Regions from separate parts of the Terribacillus aidingensis genome, predicted to be linked through region 2. Evidence: riboswitches for the same ligand, from Rfam matches in the RefSeq annotation. Region 2 holds a riboswitch; the other holds the start of a gene.
What was found. Region 2 has a riboswitch for S-adenosylmethionine ahead of ABXS78_RS15125 (LLM class flavin-dependent oxidoreductase). Riboswitches for the same ligand answer to the same signal wherever they lie in the genome.

Region 1 (4,520 bases), 1.5 Mb from region 2:
TGCCAATTGTTTCGGACGCTGTCCAGCCGGTAATTCGATCTGATCGTCCAGCTTGCTCACTTTCTGAAGAGCAGTCTGTACTTCCTCTAGTCCTCTCAAGCCTTTATCAGCCGTATTGGATAAACTAGTCGCTACTCGAGCATAGGATGTTTTTACATCATCCATTAAGACGCCAGGATTGCGGAGGTAGAACACCGCTTCAGATCCTGCACGCATCAAGTTACCGCGTACATGATTCCTTGTCTGTGCATCACATAACGAAATCAAGCCGCCGACAGTAGCACCAATCGTTAAACCTAACGTGAATTTACTTTTCATCAAACCGGCTCCTTCCATTGTGTCTGTTGTTTTATTATCTCGCACAATTCCGCACACCCAGCCTCGAGCATCTCATACACAGCTTCAAATTCACCAGTGAAGAATGGATCATCGATATCCTCTCCAGCACGCTCTGGAATAAGATCTGAGAAAAGCCGATAATGTGACGTATGAGCAGGAGCTATAGCTGACAAATCCCGCAAATTAAGCTGATCCATTACGAAGATATAATCGTATGCTCCTAAAATTTCTGACTGGACTTGCTTAGCCACATGATTTACAATCAAAATTCCCTTATGGCCGAGAAGCTCACGAGCCGAAGGGTGCATCTCCTTCCCTTCATGCCAGTGGCCGATACCAGCTGAGTCAACTGTTACAAATGCAGATAGACCTTGTTCCTCTATACGCTTGCGTAAAATCACCTCAGCCATCGGCGAGCGGCAGATGTTGCCTAAAGAAATAAACAACACATTTATCATTCACTCAACTCCCTCGTTTTATAAATGTGAAAATGTGCGAATGTCTGGTATTCCATTCCCCATGAAACAACGAATCAAACGACCTAGTGATAATGCTATAATATGGAAAAGGAAAGGGTGATAATGATGACGACCATGTATCCAAGCGCTTTAACTCCCAACTCCACCTTCGCAATTACTGCTCCGTCAAGCGGAGTTCCTGCTCCTCTGCATTCCAAAATACATAAAGCTAAAATGCAGCTCGAGAAACTCGGTGCTCATGTGATCATTGGAGAAACCGTCTGGACACAGCAAGCCGCTAGAAGCAGCTCTGCTGAAACTAGAGCTAACGAGCTGATGGCTTATCTGAGTGATCCTGAAATCGATGCAATCATGCCGCCATGGGGAGGAGAACTGCTTGTACAAGTATTGCCTATGCTTGATTGGGACAAGCTAACCAAGAGCAAGCCCACATGGCTGATTGGTTATTCTGACACAAGCACACTTCTATGCAGCTATACACTCCAAACAAATTTTGCATCTGCCCATACGACTAACTTTTTTGATTTGAATATGGAAGCACTCGATGAAACGGCGAAGCAATGGCATAAGATATTATCTGCACCGTCCCGCAAGCACATGGTGCAGCACTCATCCCCTATGTATCAATCATCATGGGATGCGCTATTTGATCAAGACAATCCTGAGGGCTTCGACTTGGACAGCAAAACAGAATGGAAAACCACGACAGGTGAAGCCGTTTCCTTTACTGGCCGCTTAATCGGTGGCTGCTTGAATACCCTGACCGCTATCGCCGGAACGAAATATGCTCCTATTCAAACTTGGCGGGAATCTTTTAAAGAAGACACGATCGTCTACTTGGAATGGTTGGATTGGAGTACTGCTGAAACTTACCGGAATCTTTGGCATTTGAAGGAACACGGCTGGTTCAACGGTGCGAGCGGATTACTATTTGGCAGGCCATCTCGAAGCACTCCTTCAGAGGATTATACAGACGAACAGATGATTCATGAATTCGCAGATGAAATTGGATTGCCGATAATCTACGACGCCGATATTGGACACATGCCTCCGCAGTTCACGATGATCAATGGTGCGTTGGCAAATGTATCATATAAGGACGGCAAGGGAATTCTAACTTATTTGGAATAGGAAAGAGGAGCTGACGCTCAGCTCCTCTTTCCTTGTTTTGCCGGATGTGCCGCAGCGAGATGCGGATGTCCGTATAATTTCTCCCTAAAAGTTCCTTCTGCATAATCCTTTTTATATAATCCTCGCTCCTGCAAGATAGGTACAACCAATTCTACAAAGTCTTGCAGGTCTTTTGGTGTAATGTAATGTGTCAGATTGAAGCCATCCACTCCGCTTCGCACAAAGAAATCCTCCATCTTGTCCGCAACTTGCTCAGGACTGCCGATGATGATATCCGTTTCAGCTGGCTGACTGAATTTCTCCTGTATCTCTTTTACCGTAAATGGTTTGGCAGCATCCTTTGTCAGATAAGCAGCTCGCGATTGACCTTGTTCCGTATGCTTGTACGTGAACAGTTCTTCTTCATTTTCATAGGAAGCTAAATCATAGCCAGTGGACCCGCCATACTGGGCTTTGGCAGCATCTGCGCTCCAGTATTGCTTGATCTCGTCATATTTAGCATGAGCCTTCTCTTCTGTTTCAGCTACAACGACGTGCAGGAAGGTAAAAGCTTTGATTTCATCGCGGCTTCTGCCATAAGCCTCCGCACGCGCTTTGATATCCTCTATATAATAGTTGATTTTTTCTGGTGTCGGTCCGCCGACAAACACACATTCTGCATGTTTTGCGGCAAAATCCCTGCCTTTCTCGGAAGTACCTGCTTGGTAGAGCACCGGTGTGCGCTGTGGGGATGGCTCACTTACATGTGGTCCTTCCACTGAGAAATATGTACCCTTGTGCTTGATGCGGTGCACCTTTTCTGCTTCCACTAGAACCCCTCTTTCCGGGTCCGAAATAACAGCATCTTCTTCCCAGCTGTCCTCAAGCAGCTTATAAGAAATCTCCAGGAATTCATCAGCTATTCTGTAACGCTCATCATGCTTTACCATCTTCTCCAGTCCAAAATTCTGGGCTGCATTCGGCAAATAGGAAGTAACGATATTCCAAGCCACTCGCCCATTGGTCAGGTGATCGAGCGTCGAAAATTTACGTGCATTATGAAAAGGCTGTTCGTAAGACGTACTGACTGTGACAGCGAAGGACAAATGCTTCGTCACAGCTGCCATGGCCGGGATAGCGAAGGCTGGATCATTAAGCGGTACTTGCACGCCATCCCGCAAGGCTGCCTTTTCATCTCCTCCGTAAACATCATAGACGCCAAGCACATCAGCGAAGAACACCGCATCGAACTTTCCTTTTTCCAAAAGGCGCGCAAGCTCCATCCAGTATTCCAGCGACTTATACTCCCGATGTCTTCTGTTCTCCGGGTGCTTCCATAAGCCATGGGCGTTATGATTGGCGGCTGTCATATCAAATGCTTGCAGGATAATTTGTTTGGTCATTGCTTCCACTCCTCTATTTATGTAAAAAAAGCCTCTTCCGTTTTACAGAAGAGGCTCCTTATCCAAGGTAAAATGCTCCTCTTATCTGTCAGACTTCTCGTCTGCTGGAATTGGCACAGTGCATTACTGCCTGTTGCCGAGGCTTCAAAGGGCCAGTCCCTCCACCTCTCGTGATAAGAAAATACTATTTGATTATGTTAGTTTGTTTTCAATTTGTTCCCGATATTGACTGAGTGTGCCTGGCGAATTTCGCTTAAGCTTTTGAAGCAGCGCTTCGTATTGAATCTCTTTCTCACTAATGCGCTTCCGGAAAGCTGCCCGCTCTGTGTCGTCTGTACAAACACGCACCAGATCACGCAGTGCTACAATCTCTTTCTGCAGCTCCATCTCTGGTGGAATGTAGCCAGCATTCTTCAGGATCTTATAGCTCATACGCATATCCTCCGGTACACCGGATAGATCCTCCAGCTCCAAAGGTTTTCCAGCACCAGGAAGATTACGGAACTCTCCATTTGCTTCAGCCTGCTTGATACGCTCCTCCGCAAGCAGCGAAATCAGATCCATATAATCACTCCCTGCATACAAGAAAAGCAACCGATCATGATCGGTTGCTTTTCATTATACAATAATCTGAATTATTTACCAATGAATTGCTGTGTCCAGTAGTTACCGTTTTCTACATAACCTACACCGATGTTAGTGTAATCAGGGTTAAGGATATTCTCACGGTGACCTTGGCTGTTCATCCACGCTTCAACGACTTCTTCAGGAGTCTTTTGTCCTTGAGCGATGTTTTCACCTGCAGTTTTATAAGAAATACCGAAAGATTTCATCATATCGAACGGAGAACCGTAAGTCGGGCTGTTGTGATCGAAGTAACCATTGTCAGCCATATCTTTGGATTTCGCACGTGCTACTTTGCTTAGTTCAGTATCAGCTTTCAAAGCTTTAAGACCAGCTTTTTCACGCTCTTTGTTAGTTAAGTCTACTACTTGCTGTTCGAATGCACTCAGGCCTTCAGCAGCTTGCTTTTCTTCTGTTTGCTTGTTATCAGAAGCAGTTTCTTGTTTTTGTGCTGGAGCTTTTTGTTCAGTTGCTTGCTCTTCAGCTTTTTCTTCCTTTTTCGGAGCAGCAGCTTTTTGCTCTTCTTTCTGAGCAGCTGGCGCTTTTGCTTGCTCTTGCTGAGGTG
Region 2 (4,520 bases):
TTGCTGCTTTTCCTTCGACGAGCTTCTCCAAATCATTAACCCGCATCCGTACGATTTGTACCACTTCTTCATTCAGAAGAATATCCGGGAGTTCCTCCAAATAGTAAAAGAATTGGTGACAGAACTCTCGATCGACCAGGTTTTTAGCAAATAACTCTTCTTGAATGATTCCTTTATAAAAAAGATCGCTCTCCTGGAGCGTAACACCCAATTCTTCCTGCACCTCACGTAAACCTCCGACCACAGGCGTTTCGCCGCTTTCCAGATGACCAGCTGCGGTAATGTCGTATTTCCCGGGAAATTCACTTTTATTGAAAGAACGCTGCTGTAGATAAATGTATAGTTCTGTACCATCATGTTCCACGAACCAGCAGTGAAAAGTCTCATGCCAGTCTCCATCACGATGGACTTCCTCTCTTTCTTTCACCCCAAGCTCCCGATGCTGCTCATCGAAAATCGTCAATAGCTCCATGTTTTGCCCCCATACTTATTCCTTTTTTTCTAATGTAAGCGATATCGCCAGGCTTGTCTACCGTATATTTCCAATCAGATTGAGTTATCGCGCATTTCCTCGACTAATGGCATGATTTCCTTAGTAAAACGTTCCATTTCCTGCTTGTGCGGCGAAAATTGAAGCAGCAGAAGACTGACACCGGCATGCTCGTAGGCAAGTATCCGCTGCGCAATTTGCAACGGAGTACCAACCAGATGCGGCCGTAAGCCCCTTGCAGAAACAGCATCGTCACTGATCTTGCTTTTTTGTGCCAATTCTTCCTCTGTTACATATGATTCGTAATCCGCACCGGTAATTCTTTCCCATTCCTGGTAAGCTTCTTCCTCCGTTTCGCGGCAAATGACATAAGCTGTCATGCCGAATTCGGTAAACGGAGACTTGCCGGCTGCTTCACGGCGAATCTGCATATCAGCGATCATACTGGCCACTTCCTGTACAGTACCGCCCTTCATTACATAGGCATCGCATGTCTCGGCAATTGTCTGTCGTAAGTAGTCACTCTCTCCGCCTGCGTATAATGGCGAGATCTCTTTGCTCTTGCCAGCTGGTAAATAATCGACGTGCTGAACTTGATAGTACAAACCATCATAGGTGTAATTGCCAGCTGTCCAAACTCCGCGCAGCACTTCGAAAAATTCCTCGGTTTGCATATAGAAATCCTCTGATCCCGCTATATCGCCATCTTGGCGCTTTTGTTCCTCTTCGCGCAAGAAAGAAACGACTGCCAGGGAAAAACGGCTATTACTTACCTGATCAATCATTACTGCTTGTCTCGCGGCTTCCACGGGCTGATCAATGCTCGGCCGGACTGCTGCCATGATGTGCAGTCTATCGGTTGCTTCCGCAATAGCACCAGCAGCTTCCCAAAAGTTAAGCTGCTGATCGGCATTTTTCCCTTGGTATAGGTAGGTATCTGGAAGAAAGACGGCATCGAACCCTAAATCCTCCGCCAGATGCGCCGTTTCCTGCACATCTGACAAACTTAGCGGTCCACCATCCTCCACATGACGCAGCCAGCTGCTAGAAACTGGCTGCCAGTATGCATATTTCATTGTTATTACTCCTTTTGCACATAGGAAATCCTACCGAACGACACATCGATTCTACTAAAAAAGCTTCTTCGATGAGGAAGAAGCTCTGTATTGCAGCCGTCGTCATCTTATCACGCAGCTTTCGCTGCAGGTCGTAGCACCTTCCTGCAGGACTGCCCTCCTGCAGTGGGTTGCCGGGCTTCATCGGGCCTTTCCCTCCGCCACTCGTTATAAGATTTCTTATGAATTGTACTTCCTACTATACCAGATTTGCAGTGTCAGATTCAAACAGAACAACTGCTATGCCTGTTGCATATACTCCTCCATCAAAAGGCGGAACCCATCCTGTCTTGCTTTTTCTTCATAAACAGGACTGGTGAGCATGAACTCAATCTCCCCGCCGTAGTAGTCTTCCAGCTCTCCAAGCTGCTGCAGCACCTCAGCTGGTGTTCCGATTACCATGGTTGGACGATTGTCCTCAAGACGCTCCTTTTCATAAGGAGACATTTTATAATCTGCTGCTGTATCCGGACGCAGCATCCCTTTGACGGGCCTTCCCTGTTCCTGAAGCAGCGATGCAACCTCATGGCTCTTTGCCAATGCTTCTGCAGCTTCTGTCGTCTCTGCACAGAACAAAAACAGACTGACCATTATTTGCGGCTGCTGCTTCCCTTTCCGGAAGGATTTCTGATACACATCCATCACTGCCGCATCCTTTTCTCCCCGTATGAATTGGGCATAAGCGAATCCGATTCCATGATATGCAGCAAGACCTGCACTGCCAGCGCTGCCGCCCAGCAGCCAGACAGATGGAGCGGTGCCAATGCTCGGCATCGCTACCAAGTCCCCGAACCGATGTTTTTCTTCTTTTCTTATATTCAAATAATGAAGCAAATCACGTATCTGCCGATCATACCAATCCTCCGGCACAGCTCTATGCTCTTGCAGCGCTCTTTTCGCTGCCGGCATGCCTCCTGGCGCCCGCCCGATACCAAGGTCGATTCTTCCTGGATGAAGCGCTTCGAGCAATCTTGCATTTTCAGCAACTTTATACGCACTATAATGAGGCAGCATAACACCGCCTGAGCCAATACGGATACGGGATGTTTTAGCTGCAAGATGCCCCATCAGAAGCTCTGGACTGCTGTGGGCGAGGCTGCCGGCGTGATGCTCGGACACCCAGAAACGCACATAGCCAAGCTGATCGGCAAGTTCGGCCAGCCGCACTGTTTCCTCCAATGCCTCTGTTGCATTACCGTCTTCTTTGATTCGGGATTGATCCAATATACTAAACTTCATACTATCCACTCCTTCTTTGTATCATATCCTGTGCGAAAGACTTTTAAAAACAATCCGTTTTTCTGTATGCTAGAATTGACTGAATAAAAAGGATGGTGCTCATATGATTGGATTTATCGGATTAGGAATCATGGGTCAAAACATGGCAGCTAATCTGCTCGAAAAGGGCGAACAATTAGTTGTCTATAATCGTACAAAAGAAAAAGCTCAAGCACTATTGGATAAAGGTGCTGTCTGGGCAGATTCACCCCGGAAAGTCGGAGAACAAGCTAATATCGTATTTACGATGCTGACAGATCCTGCAGCTGTCCAAGCAGTTGCTTACGGAGAAGATGGGCTTTTCAGCGGGATGCAGGAAAACAGTTTATGGGTTGATGTCAGTACTGTTAAGCCAGCGTTCACAAAAGAGATGGCAGAAGCCGCTCGTGCGCACCATATCCGTTTTGTTGATGCACCGGTGTCCGGCTCAAAGGCACCGGCACAGCAAGGTAAACTTCACTTCCTTGTCGGCGGAGAAGAACAAGATGTCAAAAAGGTCACTCCGCTGCTTGAGAAAATGGGACAAAGCATCCAGCATATGGGCGCCAATGGTAATGGCTCAGCGACTAAGCTGGCAGTGAATATGCTGCTTGTTCAGTCCTTGACTGGTCTATCTGAAGCAATCAGCTTCGGCGAAGCAGTCGGCCTTGATAAAGAGCATCTGATGGATGTATTGCTTGCCCTTCCTGTTACAAGCGATATTCAAGCAGGTAAAAGGGATACGATTCTCCAGCAGAACTTTGAACCGCAATTCCCTCTGGAGCATGCTTACAAGGACTTGCAGCAGATTTCCGAAACAGCTTATGAAGCAGGCGCTCCTCTTCCAATGACAAACAGTGTGAAAGAACTGTATGCATTAGCGAAGAAAAATGGTTATGGCAAACAGGATGTTGCTGCCGTTTATGCACTTTTAGCAAGAGATTGAGACGAATCAGACTAAGAATCCGAATTTTTTCGGATTCTTTTTTTATTCTCATTTATTTTTTTTAATTAACATTGGCATATTAACAAAAGGCGCAGGGTATCAAGCTCCGAGATACTTAGTTTGTGTGAAGTAATTTTTTTGCTTATTTTCACCAAATTATAATCATTATCATCTGTCTAGTTTATTAAATTTTTTAAATCAGTTGATAAGTTGCATTGCACATACAGAACACTTTCATATCAATATTTTTATGCTAAGATAATTAATGGTTTTTATAATTTAATAACTTTCTAAAGGGGTCTTCATCATGGCTGATTCATCTAACAAACCAAAACGGGAGGTCAAGTGGATTCCGCTCCTGATCACTGTATTGATCGGCGTAATTCTTTGGTTCGTCCCTTCACCAGATGGTGTTAAAGCAGAAGCATGGCATTTATTCGCTATCTTTGTTGCTACGATCATCGGTCTGATCATTAAACCGATGCCAATGGGCAGTGTCGCTATCCTTTCGCTGACGGCTATCGTTTTGACGAAGACACTTGGACTAGAAGAAGCGCTGAGCGGCTTCCAGAACAGTACAATCTGGCTCATCGTCATTGCATTCTTTATTTCCAGGGGTTTCATCAAAACCGGCCTCGGATCCAGAATTGCCTATTTGTTCGTACGTCTATTCGGTAAGAAGACTTTAGGCTTGTCTTACTCGTTGATTGGC

Region 1: it holds a riboswitch for S-adenosylmethionine, as region 2 does, so the genes downstream of both, ABXS78_RS04230 (LLM class flavin-dependent oxidoreductase) here and ABXS78_RS15125 (LLM class flavin-dependent oxidoreductase) in region 2, are expected to answer to the same signal.

Annotation. Positions count from the first base shown of each region.
Region 1 covers NZ_CP159996.1:779,921-784,440, reverse strand. Annotated here, with positions in the region: gene ABXS78_RS04245 (hypothetical protein) at 1-318, opposite strand, end outside; gene ABXS78_RS04240 (low molecular weight protein-tyrosine-phosphatase) at 318-797, opposite strand; gene ABXS78_RS04235 (S66 peptidase family protein) at 921-1,949, shown strand; gene ABXS78_RS04230 (LLM class flavin-dependent oxidoreductase) at 1,967-3,331, opposite strand; SAM riboswitch class I at 3,410-3,511, opposite strand; gene ABXS78_RS04225 (DUF1992 domain-containing protein) at 3,524-3,895, opposite strand; gene ABXS78_RS04220 (CAP domain-containing protein) at 3,967-4,520, opposite strand, start outside.
Region 2 covers NZ_CP159996.1:2,906,225-2,910,744, forward strand. Annotated here, with positions in the region: gene ABXS78_RS15120 (NUDIX domain-containing protein) at 1-472, opposite strand, end outside; gene ABXS78_RS15125 (LLM class flavin-dependent oxidoreductase) at 547-1,566, opposite strand; SAM riboswitch class I at 1,671-1,782, opposite strand; gene ABXS78_RS15130 (LLM class flavin-dependent oxidoreductase) at 1,846-2,844, opposite strand; gene ABXS78_RS15135 (NAD(P)-dependent oxidoreductase) at 2,948-3,808, shown strand; gene ABXS78_RS15140 (anion permease) at 4,116-4,520, shown strand, end outside.